Regions from separate parts of the Variovorax xiamenensis genome, predicted to be linked through region 3. Evidence: predicted binding sites of a transcription regulator. Region 3 holds the regulator's gene; each other region holds the start of a gene.
The links. Region 3 encodes LexA, which represses DNA repair genes until DNA is damaged. Its sites were predicted from a motif close to ACTGTATNNNNATACAGT; they were not measured.

Region 1: a site for LexA is predicted at 2,528-2,545, ahead of SFB74_RS02895 (ATP-dependent helicase). Genes of this name have one in related genera too.
Region 2: a site for LexA is predicted at 1,857-1,874, ahead of imuA (translesion DNA synthesis-associated protein ImuA). Genes of this name have one in related genera too.

Annotation. Positions count from the first base shown of each region.
Region 1 is NZ_CP139038.1:660,984-665,615, forward strand. It holds gene SFB74_RS02880 (5'-methylthioadenosine/adenosylhomocysteine nucleosidase) at 1-499, shown strand, start outside; gene SFB74_RS02885 (YoaK family protein) at 492-1,256, opposite strand; gene corA (magnesium/cobalt transporter CorA) at 1,332-2,318, opposite strand; gene SFB74_RS02895 (ATP-dependent helicase) at 2,559-4,632, shown strand, end outside.
Region 2 is NZ_CP139038.1:4,259,837-4,264,468, forward strand. It holds gene SFB74_RS19405 (Y-family DNA polymerase) at 1-1,058, opposite strand, end outside; gene imuA (translesion DNA synthesis-associated protein ImuA) at 1,027-1,842, opposite strand; gene SFB74_RS19415 (CmcJ/NvfI family oxidoreductase) at 2,027-2,863, shown strand; gene SFB74_RS19420 (2-hydroxychromene-2-carboxylate isomerase) at 2,860-3,468, shown strand; gene SFB74_RS19425 (LysR substrate-binding domain-containing protein) at 3,457-4,374, opposite strand; gene SFB74_RS19430 (aldo/keto reductase) at 4,466-4,632, shown strand, end outside.
Region 3 is NZ_CP139038.1:3,877,906-3,882,537, reverse strand. It holds gene SFB74_RS17670 (MFS transporter) at 1-1,050, opposite strand, end outside; gene SFB74_RS17665 (D-2-hydroxyacid dehydrogenase family protein) at 1,047-2,054, opposite strand; gene SFB74_RS17660 (hypothetical protein) at 2,156-2,527, opposite strand; gene lexA (transcriptional repressor LexA) at 2,666-3,349, opposite strand; gene SFB74_RS17650 (asparaginase) at 3,423-4,388, shown strand; gene adk (adenylate kinase) at 4,438-4,632, opposite strand, start outside.

The sequences.
Region 1 (4,632 bases), 3.2 Mb from region 3:
GGTCGCCACGCAGCTGCTGCAGCATGACCTGGACGCATCGCCGATCTTTCCCAGATACGAAGTGCCGTTGATGGGGCTGTCGCGCTTCGCGGCCGACACTGCCATCGGCGATGCGCTGGCCGCGGTTGCGCGGGAGACGCTGCGCGATCCGGTGGCCCTGGTGGGGCAGGAGGCCGTCGACGAGTTCGGCCTTCAATCGCCGAAGGTGCATCGCGGCCTGCTGGTGAGCGGCGACCGCTTCGTCTCGACCACCGCCGAGAGCGCGGCGCTGCAGCGGGCCTTGCCCGATGCGCTCGCGGTCGAGATGGAGGGCGCGTCGGTGGCGCAGGTGTGCCACGACTACGGCGTGCCCTTCGCCGCCATGCGGACGATCTCCGATCGTGCCGACGATGCCGCGCACGGCGATTTCTCGCGCTTAGTCGTCTCGGTGGCGAGCCGCTACAGCCTCGCGCTCGTCGATGCGTGGCTGGCTTCGTTGTCGCCGCAGGAGCTCAGCTGAGCGAAGGCGTGCGGCGGCGCGGAATGTCGCGCAGCAGCGGCGGGATCGACAGCGCGAGCAGCAGCGCTGCCAGCGGCACCACGCAGACGAAGCCCACGTACTTGAAGCCCAGAGCGCCCATTGCGCCGCCGAGCACGAACATGCCGACCAGCCCGCCGGCGCGGCGCATGCGGCTGCGGTCGTGGCGCACGATGAGGGCCGGCGCCGGTGCCGACTTCGAGCGGCGGTTCCAGTAGAGCATCTTGCCGATCTCGATGCCCATGTCGGTGATGTTGCCGGTCATGTGGGTGGTGCGGATGCTGCCGCCCGAGGTCTTGGACGCCACCGCGTTCTGCAGGCCCATGATGAAGGACAGCAGCAGCACGGTGAGGGGCACCGCGAAGGGCGTCGCCCAGGTCAGCGTGATGGCGCCCATGAGGCCGAAGGGAAACATCAGCGCCGCCTCGAGCATCAGCGGCAGGGCGTACACGCCGTGCATGCGGTGCTGGCGGCCCCAGTTCACGAGCACCGCGCAGACGGCCGCGCCGGTCACGAAGGCCAGGATCGCGCCCAGCGCATTCAGCAGCAGCTTGACGTTGCCCAGCACCATGCCGTCGGCCAGCTGCGAGGCGAAGCCGGTCATGTGCGAGGTGTACATGTGCAGCACGAGGAAGCCGCCTGCGTTGACGGCGCCGGCGTTGAAGGCCAGCAGCAGGCCGAGCGCGGCGTTGGTAGACGGCGCGCGGTGGCGGTGGGTGAGGAATCGAAGTCTGCGCAAGGTGGCTCTCCGGTCAGCGCCTGGCTGCCGGCCACTCTAGCACTCCGGGAAAAGCGCCCGGCGCGTTGCTTGCGCCTACTTCAGCCAGCCGCGCCGGCGGAAGTACCACATCGGCACCAGCGCGCTGGCCGCCATGAGCACGATGGCGTAGGGGTAGCCCATGGCCCAGTCGAGCTCGGGCATGAACTTGAAGTTCATGCCGTAGATGCTGGCGATCAGCGTCGGCGGCAGCAGCGCCACGCTGGCCACCGAGAAGATCTTGATGGTCTTGTTCTGGTTGATGTTGATGAAACCGACGGTCGCATCCATCAGGAAGTTGATCTTGTCGAAGAGGAAGGCCGTGTGGTTGTCCAGCGACTCGATGTCGCGCAGGATCTGTCGTGCTTCCTCGAACTGCTCGGCGTTGAGCATCTTGCTGCGCATCATGAAGCTGACGGCGCGGCGCGTGTCCATCACGTTGCGGCGGATGCGCCCGTTCAGGTCTTCCTGCCGCGCGATGGCGCCGAGCACCTCGCCGGCCAGCTCGTCGCTGACGTTGCCCGAGAGCACCTTCTTGCTGGCGGCCTCGAGCTCGTCGTAGATGTTCTCCAGCGAGTCGGCCGAGTACTCGGCGTCGGCGTCGAAGAGCTTGAGCATGACTTCCTTGGCGTCCTCGATCAGCCCCGGCGCACGGCGCGCGCGCATGCGCAGCAGGCGGAAGACGGGCACGTCCTCGTCGTGGATCGAGAACAGCACGCCGCGGCTGCGCAGGTCGGTGTTGTGCTGGTTGAGGATGAAGGCGACGCGCACCGCGCGCGGGGCTTCGTCGTCGTCGATCAGGAAGTCGGAGCGGATGTGCAGCTCGCCGTTGTCTTCCTCGTAGAAGCGGGCCGATTCCTCGATGTCCTCGTCCATCGCGTCCTCGGGGATGGACAGGCCGTAGTACTGCTTGATCCAGCGCTTCTCTTCGAGCGTGGGCGACTCGAGGTCGACCCAGATCGGCTGGAACCTGGAGAGCTCTTCGAGGGCCTCGATTTCTTCCTGGACTAGGCGGCCGTTGGCGAGCGTGAAGATGTTGAGCATGTGGCTCACTCCCGGGAATGACTGACTGGACGATGGGCGAGGGAGGGGGCGCTTTCAATTCCCCGGCCCGACGTGCGCGAGAGGCGCGAAAAAGGCGTCAGCGAAAGGGAGTTGAAAGCTGCCGAGACGGGGCGGTTTCCATTGGAAAAATCTCCGGGTTGCAGCGAGGCGCGATTATGTCACCGGCCACATGTCGGCGAGGTGGCTGGACTGGACGGGCATACAGTAAAGTCGTGCTCCATGCAGAGCACTGCGCTTCCCGTTTTTTCCGCCGCGCCGAAGACCCAGGCCGAACGCCTGGCGCAGGCGCTGGCTTCGCTCAACGAGGCGCAGCGCGCGGCTGTCGAGCATGGCGTGGGGGCGGCTGTCGCGGCGCCCGACGAGCGCCCGCTGCTCGTCATCGCCGGGGCCGGCTCGGGCAAGACCAGCACGCTGGCGCACCGCGTCGCAACCCTCATCGCCGGCGGCGTCGATCCGCAGCGCCTGCTGCTGCTGACCTTCTCGCGCCGCGCCGCGCAGGAAATGGAGCGCCGCGCCGGCCGTGTGCTGGCGCAGGTGCTGGGCCTGAAGTCCGAGGCGCCGCCCTCGCTGCCGTGGGCCGGCACCTTCCACGGCATCGGCGCGCGGCTGCTGCGCGAATACGCGCCGCAGATCGGGCTCGACGAGAACTTCACCATCCATGACCGCGGCGACGCCGAAGACCTGATGGGGCTGGTACGCCACGAGCTGGGGCTTTCTTCCACCGTCAACCGCTTTCCGCGCAAGGGCACCTGCCTGTCGATCTATTCGCGCTGCGTGAACACCCGCGCGCCGCTGGCCGACGTGCTCAAGGAGGCCTTTCCCTGGTGCGACGAGTGGGAGGCCGAACTCAAGAAGCTGTTCGGCGCGTACGTCGAGGCCAAGCAGCGGCAGAACGTGCTCGACTACGACGACCTCCTGCTCTACTGGGCCGAGATGGCCGCCGAGCCCGCGCTGGCCGCGCACATCGGCGCGCGCTTCGACCATGTGCTGGTCGACGAGTACCAGGACACCAACCTGCTGCAGGCCTCGATCCTGCTGGCGCTCAAGCCCGACGGGCGCGGCGTGACGGTGGTGGGGGACGATGCGCAGTCGATCTATTCCTTTCGAGGCGCGACGGTGCGCAACATCCTCGACTTCCCGTCGCAGTTCACGCAGGCCGCGCGGGTGGTCACGCTGGAGCGCAACTATCGCTCGACGCAGCCGATCCTCGACGTGTCGAACCGCGTGATCGCGCAGGCCGCCGAGCGGCACGCCAAGACGTTGTGGACCGACAAGCCCTCTGCGGGCAAGCCGTTGCTGGTGCTCGTGCCCGACGAGGCGGGGCAGGCGCGCTGGGTGGCCGACAAGGTGCTGGCGCATCGCGAGGGCGGGCTGGCGCTGAAGTCGCAGGCGGTGCTGTTCCGGACCTCGACGCACAGCGCGGCGCTCGAACTCGAGCTGGCCCGGCGCAACATTCCGTTCGTGAAGTTCGGCGGGCTCAAGTTTCTCGAAGCCTCGCACGTGAAGGACCTGCTCGCGGTGCTGCGCTTCGCGCAGAACCCGCGCGGGCGCATGGCGGGGTTTCGCGTGACGCAACTCATCCCGGGCATCGGGCCCGCCACGAGCGCGCGCCTGCTCGACGCGATGGAGCAGGCGGCCGACCCGGCCCGGGCCGTGCGCGAGTTCGTGCCGCCTGCTGCGGCACGCGCGCAGTGGGACGACTTCGCGAAGGCCTACGAGGCCCTGCGAGAGCCCGCGCTCAAGTGGCCGGCCGATGTCGAACTGGCGATGGACTGGTATCTGCCGCACCTGGAGCGCCTGTACGAGGACACCTCCGGCGTGCGGCGCGCCGACGTGGAGCAGCTCGCGCGGCTCGCGGCCGGGTATGCCTCGCGCGAGCGCTTTCTCACCGAGCTCACGCTCGATCCGCCCGAGGCCACCAGCGACCGCCCGGGGCCGCCGCTGCTCGACGAGGACTACCTGATCCTCTCGACCATCCATTCGGCCAAGGGACAGGAATGGAATTCGGTGCACGTGCTCAACGTGGTCGACGGCTGCCTGCCGGCCGACGTGGCGCAGAGCGCGCAAGAGCTGGAAGAAGAAAGACGGCTGCTCTACGTGGCGATGACCCGGGCGCGCGACCATCTGCACCTGCTGGTGCCGCAGCGTTTCTACGTCACGCAGCAGGCGGCGCGCGGCGACCGGCACATGTATGCCAACCGCACGCGCTTCATCGCCGATGCCGATCTGGAAGGCTTCGAGCAGCAGACCTGGCCGCCTCCGCCGGAGCGGCCGCCGGCCGTGCCGCCGCCCA
Region 2 (4,632 bases), 380 kb from region 3:
TCCTTGCGGGCCTTGTTGTCCAGCGCGGGCTCCTTCTGCAGCGCAGGCCGCCATGCCTGCTTGCGCTCTGGCCGGTGATCGGCCTGCGCCGACGGCACCACCACCTGCTGCGGCCCGAGGCGCACGCTGAGCCGCTCGACCATCTCGTGCAGCCTGTCGCCCTTGCGGTTGTCTTCCGGCAGGAAGCTGGTGCTGGCGCCGGCCCATGGGTCGGTTTCGAGCGTGCGCAGGCTGAGCCAGCTCGCCGGCGCGGCCAGCGTGGCGAGGGCCAGTTTTTCGGAGAGCAGGCGGCGCAGGTGCGCCATGTCCTGCGTGGGCTCGGCCGTGCGCACGGTGAGCTGTTCGTGCGGCGGCAGGTTCACGCCGTTCAAGCGCCTGAGGTCGAGCGTCCATTGCAGCTCCAGCGCGCGCGCGCCGCGCTGGCGGGCGCGCAGCCAGAACTGCAGCGCCGTCAGCAGCCGGTTGGCCGACCACATGAGTTCGGGCGCGGTCTCGGCCAGCGCGGGCAGCTCCAGCTTCTGCTCGAACACGTCGGGCAGCGTGAGCCAGGAATGGCTTTCGGGGCGCAGGCCCCATGCGATGTCGAGCGCCTCGCGCAGGCCGGCGCCGAAGCGCCGCGTGAGGCCGCCGCGCGGCAGCGCCGCCACCTCGCCCCAGGTGCGGCAGCCCAGGCGCGCGAGCAGGTCGAGGTGCTCGCGCGCGGCGCTCAGCGTGTCCAGCGGCAGGCCGGCGGGCATCTCCTTCGGCCGCCTCTCGTCGCGCACGAACAGGCGCAGCCGCGCCAGTGCGATCAGGCTCGTGGCGCCCTGCGCACCCAGCATGCGCGCGTCGGGCGCGGGGTTGTCGGCCAGCAGCAGGCGCATCAGCTGCATGCGCCCGCCCCACAGGCGCTCGCAGGCCGAGACTTCGAGCATCAGCGCTTCGTCCAGCCAGGCGACGTGGGGCGTGTACTGCAGCGCCCACCAGCCCAGGGCCTCGGTCGTGGGCAAGGTCGCGAGGGCATCGGGTGTGTCGGGCGTGCCGGCTTCAGGCAACCACCGCAAGGCGATCCAGTGCATCCGGGCCTCCTTTCCATGCGTCGATGCGCACCACCGTGGCCGACGTTGCCGATGTCGCTGTCACACCGGCTGGCACCGAGCCCTGCTCCTGCAGGCGCAGCTTGCGCCGCAGCCGGGCGGCGGCCAGCAGCGCGGTCATGCGCTCGTTGCGCGCCGGCAGCATCACCGGCGCGGCCAGCGGCGGGCCGCGGCGCTTGAGGATGTCCAGCTCGATCTGCGACGCGTCGGCCTCGCTGCGATCGGCGCGAATGCGCAGCCGCGCGGGCGATGCCGACAACGCCACCGACCCGGGCCTGCACACGAAGAGCAGCACCTCGTGCTGCGCGGCCGCCAGTTGCAGCCGCCGCAGCTCGCCCACCCGCGCCTGCGGCAGCCAGGCCACGACGGCGGCAATGTCCGCGCAGCGCAGCGCCTGTTCGCAGGCCCACAGCCGCGCGGCCGGGGCCTCGCTCCTGACGCACATCAGCGCCTCCACCGGCAGCCCCTGCGCGGCCAGCGACGCGCCGCAGGGCTCGTAGGGCGCGCCGATCAGCACCACCGGCCCGCCCCGCGTGGCCACCGCCTGCGCCAGCGCCGGCAGCAGCAGCCGCCAGACATGGGCCTCGGGCGCGGGCAGCAGCAGTTCCGTCATCGCGCCGACCGGCCAGCCGCCACCCGGCAGCTCGGCGTCGAGCGCGGCGTGGCCGGTGGCGACGACCTGCGCGTCGGCCAGCCCGAGTTCGTCGGCGTGCCAGACGCCGCGGCCTGCGGCAGCGGAAAAGGAATCGAGGAAAGGAAGGCCCATGGCGATGACTGTTAACTGTATTTTCATACAGTATTTCGCAGCCTACAACAGGAAAGCCGGTTTCCCTGTTTTTCTTCTTTACCGCCGGCTTTCACATTCCTGGTACTCATGTGAAGGCGCCAATAAGTCGTTTGAGCCCGAGGCGCCGCTTCGCTCCAATGGACCCGTCCAAAGGAGCCATCGCATGACCACCCAGAACACCGTCACCGCAGGCCTGAACTACCTCCAGCCCTCCGCCCTGCGCCCCTTCAGCTACACCTTCCAGCCGCCACCCGACACGCCATGGGAAAGCGGCAGCTACGAGCTGCGCCCCGTGCCGATCGCCGACGCGCGCGCCGCCGCCACGCCGCCCGACATCGAGCGCGAAGGCTTCGTGCTGCGCGACGCGCCCACGGCCGTGCGCGACTTCCTCGACGACGCGGAAGTCACCGCCGTCTACCACCGCGAGGTTGCCGAACTGGCGCTGGCCGTCACCGGCGGCGCACGCGCCTACGTCTTCGACCACCTGGTGCGCCGGCGTGAGGCCGATCGCGTCGCCCTGAGCTTCGGCCGCCGCGCGACCGACGGCCGCGCCGCCGCCAACGGCCGCATCCACAACGACTACACCGAGGAATCCGGCCGCCGCAGGCTTTCGCTGGTGCTGACCGATCCCGAAGAGGCCGCGGCCGTGCGGCGCTACTGCATCGTCAACGTCTGGCGTTCCATCAAAGGGCCGGTGCTCGACACGCCGCTGGCCGTGTGCGACGCGCGCTCGGTGATGGCGAAGGACCTGGTCAGCGCCGAGGTGCGCTATCCGCGCCGCACCGGCGAGATCTACCTCGCGACGCATTCGCCCTCGCACCGCTGGTCGTACTTCTCCGCGATGGACCGGCACGAGGCGCTGGTGTTCAAGCAGTACGACTCGCAACTGGGCGGCGTCTCGCGCTACACGCCGCACGCAGCCTTCGACCACCCCGACACGCCCGCCGACGCGCCGCTGCGCGAGAGCATCGAGGCCCGCTGCCTGGTGGTGTTCGAATGAGCGCCGCAATCGAGTTCTGGTTCGACTTCGGCAGCAACTACAGCTACCTGAGCACCATGCGCATCGAGGCCGAAGCCGCCGCGCACGGCATCGGCATCCGCTGGCGGCCCTTCCTGCTGGGGCCGATCTTCCGTTCCTTCGGCTGGGAGTCGTCGCCATTCGTGCTGCAGAAGGAAAAGGGCGACTACACGTGGAAGGACATGGCCCGCCAGTGCCGCAAGTACGGCCTGCCGTGGCAGCGGCCGACGAACTTTCCGCGCCCGGCCGTGCTGCCGCTGCGCATCGCGCTGGTGGGTGCCACCCAGCCGTGGATGGGCGAGTTCTGCCGCCGCACGATGTCGATGAACTTCGCCGAGGACCGCGACATCGATTCGCCGCAGGCCATGCACGAGCTGCTGACCTCGCTCGGCCTGCCGGCGCACCGCGTCATCGAGGAGGCGCTGTCGGATTCCAACAAGCTGCGGCTGCGCCGGCAGACCGAGACGGCGGTCGAGAAAGGCATCTTCGGCGCGCCCACCTTCTTCGTGGGCAACGAGATGTTCTGGGGCAACGACCGACTCGACGAGGCGATCGCGTTCTGCAAGGCGGAAGCTTCAGCGGACTGACGACGAGCCCCGAGCCTCGTCCACCAGCCAGCCGGCGACGTGGCGCACGTCCTCGCGCGGCGACTCCTCGGCCTGGATCAGCCAGTAGGCGTGGCCCGAGGGTTGCTCCGGCACCGGCGCTGCGATGCGCACCAGCCGGTCGTCGTCGAGCAGCGGCTGGATCAGCTCCAGCCGCCCCAGCGCCACGCCCTGCCCCGCCAGCGCGGCCTGGATCAGCTGGTCGTACTGGTTGAAGTGCAGCACCGCCTGCGGCTTCGCGTCGGCCCAGCCCACCGCCGCGAGCCAGTCCTTCCACTGCAGCCACGGGTGCTGCGGATCGTCGAAGGCCAGCAGGCACTGGGTTGACAGCGCCCCGGGCTCGTCGAGCGCACGCAATCCGAGCGAGGGATGCGCCACCGGCGCCACCGTTTCGCCGAAGAGCCGCACCGCGCCAGCCGGCGCGAGCTCGGGCGTGGTGTAGCGGATGGCCAGGTCGATGCCGTCGTTGCGCAGGTCGGCCAGCCGGTTGTTGGAGGACACGCGCACGTCGACGCCGGGATGCAGCTTCTGCACATTGCCCAGCCGCGGCAGCAGCCACAGCCCCGTCATGCCGATGCTCGCGCTCAGGGTCACGGGGCGCTGCTCGCCGGACTGGCTGATGCCGCCCATCACGTCCTGCAGCTGCTGCACCGCGCCGTCGGCGCTGCGGAACAGGCGCTCGCCCTCGGGCGTGAACGAGATCGAGCGATGGCCGCGCACCAGCAGCGCCACGCCGAGCTGCGCCTCGAGCGCATGGATCTGCTTGCTGACCGCCGACTGCGTGAGGCACAGGTCCTGCGCCGCGAGCGAGATGCTCATGCGCCGGCCCACCGCGACGAAGCCCCGCACCAGGTCCAGCGAGGGCATGCGAAGCAGGGAGAGTGGCATTCCCATGATGAATATGAGGCAGCGAAAAGGCGGATTGGAGCACAGGCCCGGGCATCGCGCCCGGCCGCCTCCCGCCGGATACTGGTTGCCGATGCCGCCTCCGAAGGATTTCCCCGCCCTCACCCGCGCCGAGCTGCTGCGCCTGGGCGTCGCGCTGTGCGCCGGGGCCGCGCTTCCCGCCTTCGCGCAACAAAAGCCCCTGCCCGCCATGAACACCCGCCCCATCCCCTCCACGAAGGAAGCCCTGCCCGTGATCGG
Region 3 (4,632 bases):
CCAGCCGCCCAGCGCCGCGCCCACGGCCTGCCCGGTGTAGATGCCGGAGCTGTTGAGCGCCACCGAGCCCGGCGCGAGCGTGGGCGCCAGGCCCACCAGACGGGCCTGCTGGGCCGAATTGGTGGCGAAGCAGCCCAGGCCCCATGGCACGAGCACCACCGCAAGCCAGGCCAAGGTGGAAGCCAGCGGCCACAGCAGCAGGCTCGCGGCGATCAGCACCGTCGTGATCAGCACCATGCGGCCGGCGCCCACGCGGTCGATGTACCGGCTGACCACCATGTTGCCGACCAGTCCGCAGGCACCGAACAGTGCCCACATCGCGCTCAGCGTGGTGGCGTCGGCGCCGAAGCTCTGCTTGAGGATCGGGCCGAAGTAGCTGAACAGCACGAACTGGCCGGCGCCCTGCAGCGCCGTGACCGAGACGATGCCCATCAGCACCGGGCTGCGCAGCACGCGCGACCAGGCTGCGGCGGTCAGCGCGGCGGGGCGGATGCCATTCGGCAAGGTGAGCCAGACCGCTGTCGCGCTTGCGACACTGAGCGCCGCAATGGCCACGAAGGCCATGCGCCAGCCCAGGTGCCCACCGATCAGCGCACCGATGGGCAGGCCGAGCACGGAGGCCATCGACCAGCCGAGAAAGACGAAGGTGACGGCACGTCCGCGATGCTCGGGCGGCACGAGCAGGCCTGCGCAGGCGGCAGCCTGTGGCGTGAAGATGGCCGGCGCGATCACCGTGAGCATGCGCACCGGCAGCAGGGCGGCGAAGCTCGGCATCAGAGCGCAGAGAACATGGCCGGCGGCGTACCAGAGCAGGGTGAGGGCGAGAAGCTGCCGGCGGTCCCAGCCAGCGACGGCTGCAGCCAGCAACGGTGCGCCAATGCACATCACCGCTGCTGCGGCGGTGATGAGCTGTCCCGCGGTGGCTGCGGTGACGGAGAGAGAAGCGCTGATCTCGTTGAGCGTGCCGGGCACGACCATCACGCCCGTGCCGATCACGAAATTGCCGGCAAGCAGCGCCCAGAGCGCTCTCTGTGGCGCCGGCCGGCTCACCGGCGGACCTGCAGCGCGCCGGGATTCACGATGTTCGTGGGATTGCCGTTGATGTAGCTCACGACATTGTCGAAGGCCTGGCCGAAGTAGCTCTCGTAGCTTTCCTGCTCGACGTAGCCGATGTGCGGCGTGCAGATGCAGTTCTCCAGGCGCAGCAGCGCGTGGCCTTGCAGCGGCGGCTCGCTCTCGAACACGTCGACGGCCGCGAGTCCGGGGCGGCCGCGGTTGAGGGCGGCGAGCAGTGCGTCGGCCTCGACCAGCTCGGCGCGCGAGGTGTTCACGAACAGGGCTGTCGGCTTCATGCGCGAGAGGTCTTCCAGCGTGATGAGGCCGTTGGTTTCCTCGTTGAGCCGCAGGTGCACCGACAGCACGTCGGCGGCGGCGAAGAACTCGTGGCGGTTCTGCGCAACCTGGAAGCCGTCGGAGCGCGCCTTGGCGCAGCTGGCCTCACGGCCCCAGATCACGACCTGCATGCCGAAGGCCTGCCCATAGCGCGCGACCAGTTGGCCGATGCGGCCGTAGCCCCAGATGCACAGCGTCTTGCCCTTGAGCACCGAGCCGATGCCGAAGTTGGGCGGCATCGAGGCCGACTTGAGCCCCGACTGCTGCCAGGCGCCATGCTTGAGATTGCTGATGTACTGCGGCAGCCGGCGCATGGCGGCCATGATGAGCGCCCAGGTGAGCTCGGCAGGCGCCTGCGGAGAGCCGGAGCCCTCTGCCACGGCCACGCCGCGCTCGGTGCAGGCTGCCACGTCGATGTGTCCAGCGACGCGCCCGGTCTGGGATATGAGCTTGAGCTTCGGCAGCTTCTCGATGAGCTGGCGCGAGATCTGGGTGCGCTCGCGGATCAGCACGATCACGTCGGCGTCCTTGAGGCGAACTGACAACTGGCCAATGCCTTTCACCGTGTTGGTATAGACCTTGGCCGCGTATGCATCCAGCTTCGAAGCGCAGCGCAGCTTGCGCACGGCGTCCTGGTAATCGTCGAGGATCACAATGTTCATGGCACGCCATTGTGCCTCGCAGCATTGGAATGTCGCGCCGGCGAACGTTTGGATACCCGCCCTGCGCCCGCTTGCAGGGCGGTTTCGGACCCAGTTCGGGCTCAATGCAGGCGTGTGGAGCGCGGGGCCGTGGCCATGGTTTCCGCGGCTTCCAGCGCGGCCAGGCGGTCGAGTTCGGCGCAGACGTCGGCCATGCGGCCGGAGATGACTACGCGGTTGGCACTGCGCTGCTGGCCCTTGCCGTCGACCACCCGGACCACGCGCAGAGGGCGCGCCGGTGCAGCGGCTGTTTCAGAAGGCGCGACACCGCCTGAACGGGCGGTACAAGCGGGGCGCACTGCCACGTAGCGCAGTCCTGCCGAGGACTCGGCGTCGAGGTGGCCACGATGCGCACGGCGTGCCGGCATCAGGCGGTTGGCCAGCGATTGCAGCGGCATCCAGATGTCGGCGATGGCGAGGAGGGCGATTCCCATGTGAACTCCAAGAAAGTATGAGGTTGAACACAGGCAGGATTTCTTGAATCGGCCGCGACAGGGTGATGGCGACTCTTCGCCATACGCCCGCCACCTGTCACTGCCGGATGGGTGCTGTGGAAAGCAGGCTGCTCGGGCCTACATCAGCATGGTGTTCCGGATGAGGCCGACAGCGAGGCCTTCGATTTCGAAAGGCTCGCCCGGCTGCACGATGATGGTCGGGTAGTCGGGGTTCTCGGCATGCAGCTCGATGACCTGCTTGTTGCGCTTCAGGCGCTTGACGGTCACCTCGTCGCCGAGCCGGGCGACCACGATCTGGCCGTTGCGCGCTTCCTTGGTGGCCTGCACGGCAAGCAGGTCGCCGTCCATGATGCCGGCGTCGCGCATCGACATGCCGCGCACTTTGAGCAGGTAGTCGGGCTGGCGCTGGAACAGCGTGTTCTCGACGTAGTAGGTCTGGTCGACGTGTTCTTGCGCCAGGATGGGCGAGCCGGCTGCAACGCGACCGATGAGCGGCAGCGCCAGCTGGGCCATGCCGGGCAGGGAGAGGGAGAACTGGCCGCCTTCGCGATGGCGCGTTTCGTTGAGCGAGCGCAGCGCGTCGCCCTTGAGGCGGATGCCGCGGGAAGTACCGCTGACAAGTTCGATGACGCCCTTGCGCGCCAGCGCCTGCAGGTGCTCTTCGGCGGCATTGGCCGACTTGAACCCGAGCTCGTTGGCGATTTCGGCGCGCGTGGGTGGCGCACCGGTGCGTGCGATGGCGCTCTGGATCAGGTCCAGGATCTGCTGCTGGCGGGCTGTAAGCTTCACGGCGAACTGCATGTGTGGTTCCTTGCGGCACTGGTTGGATATCCAGTGCCTGTATTTTTAACCAGTTTTTAGAAGTTGACAAGACATGGTCAATTCCTCTTTGTCCGAACTGCCGCGCCGCGTGGTGGTCCTCGGCACCGGCGGCACCATTGCGGGCCGTGCGGCCAGCAGTGACGACAACATCGGCTACACCGCCGCGCAGGTGGGCGTGGCCGACCTGCTGGGCGGCATCGAGGCGCCCGAAGGCGTGATGCTGGAAGCCGAGCAGGTCGCGCAGGTCGACAGCAAGGACATGTCCTTCGACATCTGGCAACAACTGGCCCGACGCTGTGCGCACTGGCTGGCACAGGCCGACGTGGCGGGCGTGGTGATCACGCACGGCACCGACACGATCGAGGAAACCGCGTTCTTCCTGCACTCGGTGCTGGTGCCGTCGAAGCCTGTCGTGCTGACTTGTGCGATGCGACCTGCCAGCGCGCTGTCGCCGGACGGGCCGCAGAACGTGCGCGACGCGATCAGCGTCGCCGTGACGCAGGGCGCGCGCGGTGTCACGGTGGTGTGCGCCGGGGCGATTCATGCCGGCGTCGACATCCAGAAGGTTCACACCTATCGGCTCGATGCCTTCGCGTCAGGTGATGCGGGGCCCGTGGGCTACGTGGAGGAGGGCGAGGTTCGCCTCGTTCGTTCGTGGCCGCAGGGCGGGGCCCTGCCGGTAGCAAAGCTCTTCGAGACGGTTGAAGTGCAATGGCCTCGGGTCGAGATCGTGATGAGCCATGCCGGCGCCAGCGGCGCTGTGATCGATGCGCTGCTTCAGGCAGGCGGGGAAGACCCGGTGCGCGGACTGGTGCTTGCGACCACCGGCAACGGCACGCTGCATCACGCGCTGGAGGCCGCAGCGCTCAAGGCGCAGAAAGCCGGGATCGCCGTGCTCCGCGCCACGCGCTGCTCGAGCGGGCGCATCCTGCCGAAGGCCGGCGACCTGCTTCGCGATGCAGGCGCACTGACGCCCGTGAAGGCGCGCATCGCGCTGGTGCTGGAACTGCTGGGGTGAAAACAAAACCGCCCCTGTCGAAGGGGCGGTTGATCGGGGCGTCGGGTCGTCAGCTGCTCAGTGCAGCCAATGCACGCTGCGTGATCTCATCAACAGTGCCCACACCCTTGATGGCGCGGTACTTGGGCGCGGCGACCGGATCGGCCTTGGCCCAGGCCGAGTAGTAGTCGACCAGCGGACGCGTCTGCTGGCTGTACACGTCGAGCCGTTTGCGAACGGTTTCTTCCTTGTCGTCCTCGCGCTG